3 regions of the Rhizobium sp. Root1204 genome follow, and region 1 is predicted to be linked to each of the others. Evidence: riboswitches for the same ligand, from Rfam matches in the RefSeq annotation. Region 1 holds a riboswitch; each other region holds the start of a gene.

The links. Region 1 has a riboswitch for cobalamin ahead of nrdH (glutaredoxin-like protein NrdH). Riboswitches for the same ligand answer to the same signal wherever they lie in the genome.
Region 2: it holds a riboswitch for cobalamin, as region 1 does, so the genes downstream of both, ASC96_RS19705 (aromatic ring-hydroxylating dioxygenase subunit alpha) here and nrdH (glutaredoxin-like protein NrdH) in region 1, are expected to answer to the same signal.
Region 3: it holds a riboswitch for cobalamin, as region 1 does, so the genes downstream of both, ASC96_RS12875 (TonB-dependent siderophore receptor) here and nrdH (glutaredoxin-like protein NrdH) in region 1, are expected to answer to the same signal.

The regions. Positions count from the first base shown of each region.
Region 1 covers NZ_LMCZ01000044.1:36,742-40,810, reverse strand. The annotation lists gene ASC96_RS30610 (TetR/AcrR family transcriptional regulator) at 1-438, opposite strand, end outside; gene ASC96_RS30605 (multidrug effflux MFS transporter) at 644-1,843, shown strand; cobalamin riboswitch at 2,013-2,237, shown strand; gene nrdH (glutaredoxin-like protein NrdH) at 2,502-2,723, shown strand; gene nrdI (class Ib ribonucleoside-diphosphate reductase assembly flavoprotein NrdI) at 2,741-3,148, shown strand; gene nrdE (class 1b ribonucleoside-diphosphate reductase subunit alpha) at 3,127-4,069, shown strand, end outside.
Region 2 covers NZ_LMCZ01000023.1:227,792-231,860, reverse strand. The annotation lists gene ASC96_RS19710 (hybrid-cluster NAD(P)-dependent oxidoreductase) at 1-372, opposite strand, end outside; gene ASC96_RS19705 (aromatic ring-hydroxylating dioxygenase subunit alpha) at 374-1,624, opposite strand; cobalamin riboswitch at 1,744-1,943, opposite strand; gene ASC96_RS19700 (DUF6656 family protein) at 2,296-2,901, shown strand; gene ASC96_RS19695 (diguanylate cyclase) at 2,902-3,963, opposite strand.
Region 3 covers NZ_LMCZ01000011.1:26,779-30,847, reverse strand. The annotation lists gene ASC96_RS12875 (TonB-dependent siderophore receptor) at 1-1,563, opposite strand, end outside; cobalamin riboswitch at 1,589-1,787, opposite strand; gene ASC96_RS12870 (iron ABC transporter permease) at 1,975-2,982, opposite strand; gene ASC96_RS12865 (ABC transporter substrate-binding protein) at 3,061-4,023, opposite strand; gene ASC96_RS12860 (ABC transporter ATP-binding protein) at 4,040-4,069, opposite strand, start outside.

The DNA of each region.
Region 1 (4,069 bases):
GCCAGGGCCGTGCTGGCGCCAACTTTCAAACAGATGCGGATAACGCTCGCCCTCCGACTGGACGAGCTTGCGCAGGAATTTTCCGTCTTGATTGCAGATGCAGCTGCGGCTCAGCCGCACGGCAAAGCCGACGAGGTCATCTTCAAGATTGTCCGGCTTTTCGGGGAAGGTCGACAGGATGGCGAACAGCATGGCGTTTGCCCGGTCCATCACGTCCTCGACCACCGCGGTGAACAGATTATCCTTCTCCCGGTAGTGATTGTAGACCGTCTGGCGCGACACGCAGGCTGCTGATGCAATCTCATCGATGCTCGCACCGGCAAATCCCTGGCGGCAAAACACCTCGGCGGCAGCTTCCAGTATGGACAGGCGCTTGGCGCATTGCCCGCGCTGGCTGTGGACGGACATCTTGGGAACGGGGTCATTCGGAGCTTTCATCAGTCCAAGATAATGCCTCTTGACGTTTTAGACAATGGTGTCTAATTTTACATGCGTGTCCAATTATATTGACATGAATTTCCAAGCGTGCGGATGTTCTCCCAAGCATTGCGTGCGGGCTTGAAACGTTTCCATTGAACCCCGTGAGGCAACGCGGCGCGAAACCGGTCAGGTTCCGTACCGCTGTTTTCTGAAAGACGATCCCATGACGTCCTCCTTCTTCCGGACTGCCCTCATCCTCGGCCTGCTATCAGCCATCGGTCCTTTCGCCATCGACATGTACCTGCCGGCGCTGCCGTCGATCGGACAGGATTTTGGCGCGGAAAACCACGTCGTGCAGCTCAGCCTGCTCGCCTTCTTCATTTCCTTCGCGCTGTCGCAGCTGGTCTATGGTCCCCTGTCCGACATGTGGGGCCGCAAGGCGCCGCTCTACATCGGCATCGGCATTTTTGCGCTCGCCAGCATCGGCTGCGCGCTGGCGAGCGATATCGAAACGCTGATCGCCTTCCGTTTCCTGCAGGGCATCGGCGGGGCCGCCGGCATGGTCATCCCGCGCGCCATTGTGCGCGACATGCATACCGGCGTGCAGGCCGCACGGCTGATGTCGCTGTTGATGCTGGTTTTCAGCATCTCGCCAATCCTGGCGCCGCTGACCGGCAGTGCCGTCATCGAATTCTACGGCTGGCGTGGCGTGTTCTGGGCCGTGATGATCGCCGCCTTCATCGGCCTCATTCTCCTTGCGACGCAATTGCAGGAAACCCGCCTTAGGGAACATCGTGCCGAAAGCGGTTTGCGCAGCGCCATGGCGGCTTACGGCCGGCTGCTCAGAGACAAGAATTTCCTGACGCTGACCTTCATCGGCGGGCTCGGTATTTCCAGCTTCCTCGTCTATCTCGCCAACTCGCCCTTCGTGCTGATCGATTATTATGGATTGACGCCGACGCAATACAGCTTCGCCTTCTCCATCAATGCCGTGTCGTTCTTCGCGGTATCGCAGGCGACCGGCTGGTTCGGCGAGCGTTTTGGGCTTGTCCGCGTCATGCGGATTGCCGTAACGGCCTTTGCACTGACCATGGCTGCGATGGCCATCGTCATGAGCTTTGGTTTCAACCAGCTTCCGGTCATGGCCGCGTTCCTGTTCGTCGGCTACGGCTTCCTCGGCCTGGTCATTCCGACCAGCGCGGTGCTGGCGCTGGAGGATCACGGCGAGATTGCCGGCACGGCATCGTCGCTGATGGGCACGCTGCATTTCGTCACGGCCGCCGTCGCCATGGTGATCGCATCGGTGTTCTTCGACGGTACCGCCGTCCCAATGGCCATGGGCATCGCGCTTTGCGCCGTTGGCGCGCTGCTGCTCACCCAGGCCACCATCGGCCGCCGCCGCGCGGTTGCCGCTGCCGAGTAAATCGGCATTCGCAATATCCTGGAATATCGAAGGCCCGGGGCGATGCTCCGGGCCTTTTGCAATTCCTGTGACCCGGTATTAACGCCCCATTATCCGCAATGCCGGAAAAATTATGTGCCAGGAGGCATGTTTCCGAAGCCTACACATTGACGTTGTTCTCACGCCGTATACTATATCTAGTGCTCAAGGTTCCTCTGACTCGCAAGATTCGGAGGCTAAGAGGGAATGCGGTGCGTTCAGCCATTTTGGCCGGGCAAAACCGGAGCTGCCCCCGCAACTGTAAGCGGCAAGTACCTGTTTCATTTCAAGTCACTGAAGGCATCGATCTTCGGGAAGACGGAACAGGCGCCACGACCCGCAAGCCAGGAGACCTGCCTTAAACAAAACGTCCACGGGCGGGGTGTCCGGAAGGTCGCGTGATGTGCAGCGGAATGGCTCCGCTTTGTGTTGCGTTCTTCCGATGTCCGCCAAAAAAAGGCTTCGGGGTGAAGGCATGTCAGTCAATCGAATTCGCAGACCACGAGATGCGGGATCGCGATCGGCGGTACACGCCTAGCCTGATCGCCAGCTCGCAATGAAAACCACACGATCGGATCCGCGTGCAGCGGCTCGGAGCCCTTTCGTGCGCCTAGCAACACGACAGATCACGAGGAAAATCATGAACATTACCGTTTACAGCAAGCCTTCCTGCGTCCAGTGCACCGCGACCTACCGTGCGCTCGATCGCGAAGGCATCGACTATCAGGTCATCGACATCTCCAAGGACGAGGACGCCTTCGCAAAGGTGATCGGTCTCGGATACCAGCAGGTTCCGGTCGTGATTGCCGGCCAAGACCATTGGGCCGGATTCCGGCCGGACAAGATCAGCGCGCTTTCTTGAGTACGGTCTGACGAGCGATGGGGCTGATCGTCTATTATTCCAGTCTGTCGGAAAACACCCATCGTTTCGTCGCCAAGCTCGGTTTGAAATCGGCCCGTATTCCCGTCAGCAGTGGCGCGAAAACGCCCGATGTACGCGAGCCTTTCGTCCTCATCCTGCCGACCTATTGCGGCGATGATGGCCGGGGCGCCGTTCCCAAACAGGTGATCCGCTTCCTCAACGATGCGGTCAACCGATCCTTCATCCGGGGCGTGATCGCTGCCGGTAACAGCAATTTCGGCGAGACGTTCGGTCTCGCGGGTGACGTGATCTCACGCAAATGCGAAGTGCCGTATCTCTATAGGTTCGAGCTTCTGGGCACCGATGAGGACGTCGCCAACGTTAGAAACGGATTGGAACGATTTTGGACGTCTCAGAGACTTTGACGCGGAATGCGGGCACAAAACCGCTCAACAGTTTTCCTCCTTCCGCCGGTGAACGCCCTTTGAAGGCGACGGAAACGGCAGTCGACTATCACGCGCTGAACGCGATGCTGAACCTTTATGACGATGAGGGGAAGATCCAGCTCGACAAGGACCGGCTGGCCGCGAAGCAGTATTTCCTCCAGCACGTCAACCAGAACACCGTGTTCTTCCATAATCTGCGGGAGAAGCTCGATTATCTGGTGACCGAAGGCTATTACGAGCGCGAGGTTCTCGACCAGTATTCCTTCAACTTCGTGCGCGACCTCTACGATCACGCCTATGCGAAGAAGTTCCGCTTTCCGACCTTCCTCGGAGCCTTCAAGTATTACACCAGCTACACCCTGAAAACCTTTGACGGAAAACGCTATCTTGAGCGTTACGAAGACCGCATCTGCATGGTGGCGCTGACGCTGGCGCAGGGCAATGAAGCGATCGCCCGTGACATGGTCGACGAGATCATTTCCGGAAGGTTCCAGCCGGCAACGCCGACGTTCCTCAATGCCGGCAAGAAACAGCGCGGCGAGCTTGTCTCGTGTTTCCTGCTGCGGGTCGAGGACAACATGGAGAGTATTGCCCGCGGCATCAATTCGGCGCTGCAGCTGTCGAAGCGCGGTGGCGGCGTGGCCCTGTCGCTCACCAACATTCGCGAGGCGGGTGCACCGATCAAGCAGATCGAAAACCAGTCGTCCGGCATCATTCCGGTGATGAAGCTGTTGGAAGACAGTTTTTCCTATGCCAACCAGCTCGGCGCGCGCCAGGGGGCAGGGGCCGTCTATCTCAACGCCCATCATCCCGACATCATGCGCTTCCTCGATACCAAGCGCGAAAACGCCGACGAGAAAATCCGTATCAAGACGCTGTCGCTCGGCGTTGTCGTGCCGG
Region 2 (4,069 bases), on a different contig from region 1:
ATGACGCACGAAGGAAAAATCGCCGAGCGGCCCGAAAGCCTTCAGCTTCATGCCCGGCTTTAGGTGGTCGAACATCCAGCGTGTACCAATGCTGGATGCCTGGGCCTTGACGGTCACGGCCACCGAAAACGGCCGCGACGGCGTCGAGGACAGGGTGTAGGTGCGCATCACCGGATCGTCCGGCGTCACCGGCAGTTCGAGTGTGACGAACTGGCCCGGCAGATAACGGAACCAGCTGTCCTTGTCCGCCTTGAAGCCGAACGTCATCACGTCCGGCCCTTCCGCGGTAACGGAAATGCACTCCAGCAATTGCTGGCGATCGTTGAACGGCTGCAGCTCGTCGAAGTGCCGGAAGGAGGAAACAATCGTCATGTCAAGCAACCCGAACCAGAGATGGCGACGTCGCAATGCCCTTGAGCCGGCCCTGCATGAAGTTGGTGTACCATTCGACGAACTGCATCACGCCACCTTCGTGCTCCGGCGAATAGGGTCCGGGCTGATAGGCGGGCGAGCGGATGCCGAAGGCGTTTTCCTCTACGATTTGGCGGTCCTGGTCGTTGGTTTCCGTCCAGACATGGGTCAATTCTTCAAGGTTGTAATCGACTCCCTCGACGGCATCCTTGTGCACCAGCCACTTTGTGGTGACCTGGGTCAGTTCCGGACCAAGCGGCAGGACGCGGAAGGTGATGGCGTGATCGGCCAGCACATGGTTCCAGGTACTAGGGTAATGGAACAGCAGCAGCGTGCCGATATGGCTCTGACTGACATCGTCGGAAAGCTGGCGCTTGACGGCGCGCTTGCCGGACATGGTGTAGCTTTCCGCACCCTCGATTAGCGGCATGCGGGCGACGCGGAACTGGCCGCTCTGATCCATCTTGAACTCGCTTGGCAAACCCGACGCTTCGCAATGCGCCCAATGGGCGGCGATGACCGGATCGTCCTTGGCGCCCTGCACGCCGGTCGCCGTCGGCGCCTCCGGATAGGTGCGGCAGAGTTCCGGATGGTTCGCCGCACAGTGATAGCACTCGCGGTTGTTTTCCCAGACGAGCTTCCAGTTGCCCTTCTCGATGATCGTGCTTTCGAAGGCCACCTTGGTGTCCTTGAGATTGTGCGGCGTCAGATAGGACGAGACCATGTCGCGCATCGGCTGGAAGTCCATCGCCTCGTCGGCCAGGCAGATAAAAATGTAGCCGCCGATGGTTTCACAATGGATCGGTTTCAGGCCGTGCTGGTTCTTGTCGAAGTCTTCGCCCATCTGGCGCGCAAACAGGAGCTTGCCGTCCAGTTCGTAGGTCCACTGGTGATAGGGACAGACAAGCTTGGCCGATGAGCCCTTGGCGCCGGCGCAGACGCGCGAGCCGCGATGGCGGCAGGAATTGTGCAACGCGCGGACGGTGCCGGTGCGGTCGCGTACGATAACAACCGGATATTCGCCGACCTGGGCGGTGAAATAATTGCCCGCCTTCGGGATTTCACAATCGTGGCCGATGAACAGCCAGTCCTTGTACCAGATCTGCTCCATGTCGAGCTTGTACAGATCGGGATCGGTATAGAAGGCCTGCTCGAGACTATGTGTGTCACGGCGGTTCATCAATTTTCGGAGGACTTCGCTGCGGAGATCCATGGTCATTTCCTTGTGCTCGCCAACTTTTACGGTGGCAGCAGGCAGGAAAGGAACCACCGCCGCGCCGGGAGAGCGCGTGGTTAATGTGGTTCTCCTTCCGGCTGCCCGCCGCAACCCAGATATCAATTTCATCACAAGGCTGGTTTCCGGGCTCTGGAGCTGTCCTTGCGGACTGTCCCGGCGCCTTCCCGGATTTCTCCAGTGGCCTTTTGCCGAGGTTTCGCTCCACCACCGTTGCGGGGGCAGCGCCGGATTTCGACCGGCTTCCCAATTCTCCGCCCTTCCCTATAAAGGCGGCACCTTGAGTGTCTTCATCTAATCCTCAGACCTTGGAAAACAGCCGCCAGTTAACGACATCCGATTCCAGAAAGACGACACGGAAAATATTGCGTGGCGTCGCCGTCAACCTGACTATTTTATAAGCAGAAACAATGTGATCGGCTGAATTTGAAGCAAAAATCCGGTTTTCCGCCCAGCGCTTCGGCAATCGGCACGGATGCAGCCCTTTTGCGACACTTCACGGCGAAAACACTGCCATCGCCATCGCACACGGTCGAGGCAAAAGGCTGACAGCCAGCAAGACTGCATTAACCATAACGCAGTAGCTTTGGCTCATAAGCGATTCCGTCCCGGTGTGTTTTGTCGACACACCCGCAGTCTGGTACAGGCCGATGTCAAACTTGAGATATTTCGATACCGCTGTGGTCAAGAAGCCGGAACCATCGCCGAAGGCCGCGGTCTATACCGAATTCCTGCGCACAGGACGGATCAACCGGCACCAGCAGCAATGGAGCGCGGCCGAGAAGCGCTACCTGACCCACCAGGAAGTCGCTGCCCGCACCGGCAAGAAACTGGAAACGGCCGGCTCCGTCACACATGACCGGATCAACAGCTTTCACCGGTCGATCCGCTTCCCAAAACTGCTTTTTCACCGGACGCTGGCCGATAGCCCGCATCTCGGCTATTGCCATGTCACGGCCGCGCGGACGAAATTCGCCAAGTTCGAGGACGTCCGCTGGTCGTTCTATATTGCCAATTTCTTTTCCGATATCGGCGACGACCAGCACTTCTTCGAGAAGATCAAGCTTGGCTATTCACGGATGTATTTCGCGGTGGCGACGGAGATGGACGCAGAGGCCGGCAAGTTGACCGTCAACCGTGCGGTGCATGACAACGGACTGCTGTTTCGCACCCGCGACCCCAAGGAGGCATTGAAGAACGTGCTTCTGCTCGGCGCCCGCAATGCAGAGCTCCGCAAGATCATCGGTAGCCTTTGATCACTGCTTGTAGATCAGCCAGTCTCGCCCGGGCAGCGGCTCACTCTCGGCGCCATGCACGATCGTCTGATCGCCACCTTTGCCCTGCGCCCTGGCGAGCGCCTTTTCGGCCGTATTAACGAGATCGAAGGCATTGGTGGCGTCATCCGACATGCAGATGCCGACCGATAGCGTGACACAGCCGAGATCGCGCCCGGTTTTCGGATGCGTAAAATGCGTGCTGCGCAGGGCCGAGCGCAGCAGCGCCACGAGCCGCACCACTTCCCGTTCCTCACCCGTCCCCACCAGAAAACCGAAACGGGTTCCGTCGAAACGGGCGACCAGTTCGCTTGAGGGAAACGCTTGCTGGATAATGCCACCGATATGCCGGGCAAGCGGTTCGGCCAATGCGGCCGCCTGTTCTCCCGACAGCCGCCGGCTGGTATCGGGCTCGGCAACGGCAATACCACAAGCAAGCGGCAGATCGGGATCAGCGTAGACCTTGGCGAGCGCCTTGTTGAAGGCCCGGCGATTGGCGAGCCCGGTGACCGCATCGGAAAATTTCCGCGCCTCGAAATCGGCAAGGTCTTTCTGCACTCCGGCGATCACGGTGGATTGCGCGGTGACGCTCTGCTCCATTTCGGCATTGTGCGACACCTGCCGCTCGGTGGCCCGCTTCAGAGCCTGAATGGAGTTCTGCAGCGCCATCTGGCTTTCGCCGCCGGAAACGACCAGCGCCTTGGTTGCCTCGCTGATCAGCCGCCCATAATCATCGAGCTGGTCTTTTTCACGCGACAAGAGGTTCATGAAATTGCTCATCTCGTCGCGCACGATCGTCGTCGACCGCGCCAATACGCTGGCTTCATGATGATGCGGCAGATATTTGCGGCCAAGTTCGTCGAGCGCCGATTGCGACTTGTATTTGCCGAGCGCAATGAAGTCGCGCACCAGGTCCGGATTGGCGCCACCATAGGCTTCGTAGACCAGTTCGTAATTCCGGGGGATGGCATCGATGCCCATCTGATGCATGGCGGTGGCGATGCGCAGGGCAAGGTCGGTCGGCATGGATTTCTTGTTGGCCATAGGGGCTCCGGCTAGGTGCAGGATCAGACAGCTAGCATAGGCAACTTTCTCCGCCGCTAACCGGACCTGTCGCATTTTAAGAAAGCTTAATTTTGGGTGTTGCAAA
Region 3 (4,069 bases), on a different contig from region 1:
GACGCCGGTCTGGGGGTTGGAGCGGTTCACGGTGGGGCTGTCGTAACGCAGACCACCAACGATCGAGAACTGATCCGTCAGCGCCAGCCTGTTGTCGGCGAACAGTGAATATTGCCAGACCGTGCTGCGGTTGTTCGTGAGGAGGTTGTCTGGCCCGATGAATTTACCTGGATCGAAATCGATGGAAGGGACAGTTGAGGCGCCCGGATAGGGTGAGTTGTTGGTGTTCGCAAAGCGAATGCGGTTTACGTCGAAGCCAATGACGGTGTTGTTGTCCATACCGGCAACTGTGCTGTCGAGCACCAAATCCGTGCGGTTGCCGTACTGCTCATAATCATGGTGGACGGCAATGTAGTCGCTTCGCAACACCGTTTTGGTCGCTGGCTGGTAGAGGTAGCTCTCGACGTTTCGCCATTGGCGGTCGCTCGAGATGCGGTAGCTGGTGCTGTTGAGAGTGAGATTTTCCGCAGCCTGCCACTCGGCCTTGATCTGAGTGAAGTTGTCCTGGTAGCGGTTGAGTGCGTCGGCGACGTTGTAGTTTTGCTTGCGCAGGCGTTTGTCCAGTTTCCCATCGACAAGCGGGGTACCGAAATATGCGGTGGGCTCGGTGTCGCCGTAGTCATGGGAAAAAGTGAGTTTCAGGTCATCGGCGGCCTGCCAGAGGACGCTCCCGGATATGGCGAGATTCGACGCATCGCCACGCTCGATCCAGCCTCGCGTATCCCTCGCACTGACGTCAAGACTATAGGCAAGGCTGTCGTTGATCGGCCCGGCGCTGCCGAAGGCCAGCCCTTTCTTGCCGTCGGTGCCGATCGTCGTCACGATCTCATTGCGGCGGCTGTCGGTAAGCGGCCTCTTCGGAATGATGTTGATCGCACCGCCAATCGCACCCTCGCCGTAAAGAACGGAGGCCGGCCCATGCAAGATCTCGATGCGATCGACCGTGTACGTATCGAAGGGAAAGCTGATGGTGCCGGCTGCGGGATAGAAGCGCGTACCATCGTAAAGGCGCGCTACGGCTCCATTGCCGGTGAAGCCGCGCATGCCGAGGGAGGTACCCCCATTGCCCGGCGAGCCCAGAAAGGTGATGCCTGTGCCGTTACGTGCGATGGCCTGGTTGACGTCGGTCTGACCGCGCTTGCGGATGGTGTCTCCGTCAACGATCTCGACACTGGCAGGCGTTTCGAACGGCGTGAGATCGAGGCGACTACCCGCGTTCGACCGGGCCTTGAGATTTGGACCCGGCCCTACTCGATCACCCTTGCCGGAGACCCTGATGGTTTCCAGCTCGGTGACCTGGTCTGTGAGTGGCTTTTTACCTCGCACGACCTCCTGCGCTTCACCACTCGCCGCCGTCAAGAGGACGGCGGCGAGTGCGCTGCCAGACAGTAAGGTAGCACGAATTGGACGATACTTGGGATCGAGGCGGAGGGCGGCACTTTTTGAGGCGCCTATGGCGTGAGGTTTGGAAAACAAGGTGGAATGCTCCAGCGGTACGTTGCACGTCACCGCGACCAAAGCCGCCTTCGCCGCATTGTTTTGCGACGAGGATTCGGCTTTCACCAGGACACCCCGCCCAGCGTGCTCACGTATGACAACGGCTGACGGCAGGTCTCCTGACTCGCGGTTCGCTGCTCCCTATCGCCTTCCCAGGCGGAGCCCAGTGGCGTGTTGACAGGAAGCTAGCCGCTTACAGTTGCGGGGGCAGTCGCGGCATTGGATGCATGACATCCGCACCGCGTTCCCTTTTGATTCCCTTGCGGGAAACCGTCGCGCTTTTGTTACGGAGCACGCGCCGGTTGTGCAAGTCACGTTTGAGACTATAGTGGCGTTCTCATGCCGTGCGACCTGTCATGATAAGGAACATTGCCGTCGGCCACCCCGGTCTCCGTCGGGACAACCTGTTGAGGCTCCAAAGCAGCCACGATCACATTGATGATCGGCGGCGGCAATGGTCCGTTCAAGGGGCCCCGTTCAACGCCGCAGGATTGCAATGAAGGCCAGGCCGCCGAGCAGCCCGGTTATCACGCCGATCGGTATGTCCTCCGGCGCCATGACGACACGGGAGGCGATATCGGCAAGGATCAGCACCACTGCGCCGGTGAGCGCCGACAGTGGGATAACACGGACGTTGTCGCTACCGGCGGCAAGCCGGACGAAGTGTGGCACCATCAGCCCGACAAACCCGATGGCGCCCGAAAAGGCCACCATCACCCCGGTCACTAGGGCGGTGATCACGAACAACTGTGCCCGAAAGCGGACGACCGGGATGCCGAGCGTTGCGGCAGTCTCGTCGCCCATGGCCAGCGCATTGATTTCCCGTGCGCGCAAGATGAGCCAGATGAGGCAGCCGCCGAGAGCCGCGGCCGGATAGACGAGGTGTGGCCATTGGGCCAGCCCCAGGCCGCCCAGCAACCAGAACACAACCGTATGAGCGGCACGAGGATCACCAAGAAAGATCAGGAGATTGGCAAGAGCTGTCGCAACGAAGGCGACCGCAATGCCTGACAACACCAGCCGGTCCGCCGCTTGGCCGGTAAAGCGCGTGACCGCGACGACGGCGATAGTGGCGAGAAGCGAACCGATGAATGCAAACAGTGGCACGGTGACGAGACCGAAGATGAGGCCGGTGTGAAGCAGCGCCAGGATCGCGCCGAGCGCGCCGCCGGAGGAAACCCCGAGCAGATGCGGGTCGGCGAGCGGATTGCGTGTGACAGCCTGCAACACGGCGCCGACGACGGCAAGACCCGCACCCACCAATGCAGCCAGAATGACGCGCGGAAAGCGGACATCCCACACGATACTATCGCGGCCTGCCGACCATGTGACCTCGATCAGGCCCGGGGCCAGCTTGTTGACAACGATGGACCAGACGGTGACGAACGAAATGGGAGCAGCGCCCAGAGAGACACCTGCCGTGATACAAAGGCCGATCAGTATTGCCGGTACGGTCACAATCAGAAGAAGTCGGCCACTGGTCATGTCAGGTCCATCTTGTCCGCAGAAAGCAAAGGCCGGGCAGATCAGCCCACCCGGCCGGGTGTTTAGGGGCCGCGGAGGCTACATGTTGCGGGGATGAAATGCGTCAGCGAGGCGGCCGATCGCATCGATGTTGCGCGGGCCGGGTGTGGCTTCGACATAGTCGAGCACGACGAAACGGTCATTCTTGACGGCATCAAGGCTTTTGAAGGCGGGATTTTCCTTCATGAAGGCGATCTTCTGCTCGGCGCTCACGTCGCCGTAATTGACGATGACGATCGCTTGCGGATTGCGCTCGATTACCGGTTCCCAGGACACTTCGGTCCAGCTTTTCTCCACGTCTTCCATGATATTGATGCCCCCGGCCGCCTCGATCATCGCGGTTGGAATACCGAAACGTCCGGATGTAAACGGTTTTCCGGTGCCGGAATCATAGACAAAGACGCGCACGGGTTGCTTGACCTCGCCAATCCGGTTCTTGATGTCGGCAAGCCCTTTTTCGTAGCTTGCGACGAGGGCTTTCGCCCTGTCGTCGACGCCGAAGATTGCGCCGAGATTGAGAATATCGACAAACATGTCGTTCATCGTCGGCTTGGCCTTCGCCATGATGTGAATGCAGGATTCCGTCAGTTCATAGACCTTGATCTTGAACGGATCGAGTGTTTCGGGCGTCACCTCGCCACCGGCTTTCATGCCGTAGTTCCAGCCGGCGAAAAAGAAATCGGCGTCGGCATTGAGCAGGACTTCCTTGGTTGGATATTTTTCCGCCAGCTCGGGGAGCGCTTTGACGCCTTCGCGCAGCTTCTCGTCCAGCGTTTTCCAGCCGGATATCCCGGTATAGCCAACCATATGGTCTTGCAGTTGCAGAGCCAGCATCATCTCGGTGAGATTGACGTCGTGGGAAATTGCCCGCTTCGGCGCGGCATCGAAGGTGATCTCGCGGTTGCAGCTCTTGACGGTGACCGGATAGGCAAATGCCGGCATGGCGATGAGTGTCGTGGCGAGAAAACCCGCAGCGGAGGCGAGCAGGCGGAAAGAGGGCATGGTTGGTCCTTTCGGTTCAGGCGGTCTTGAGGGAAAATGAAAAACG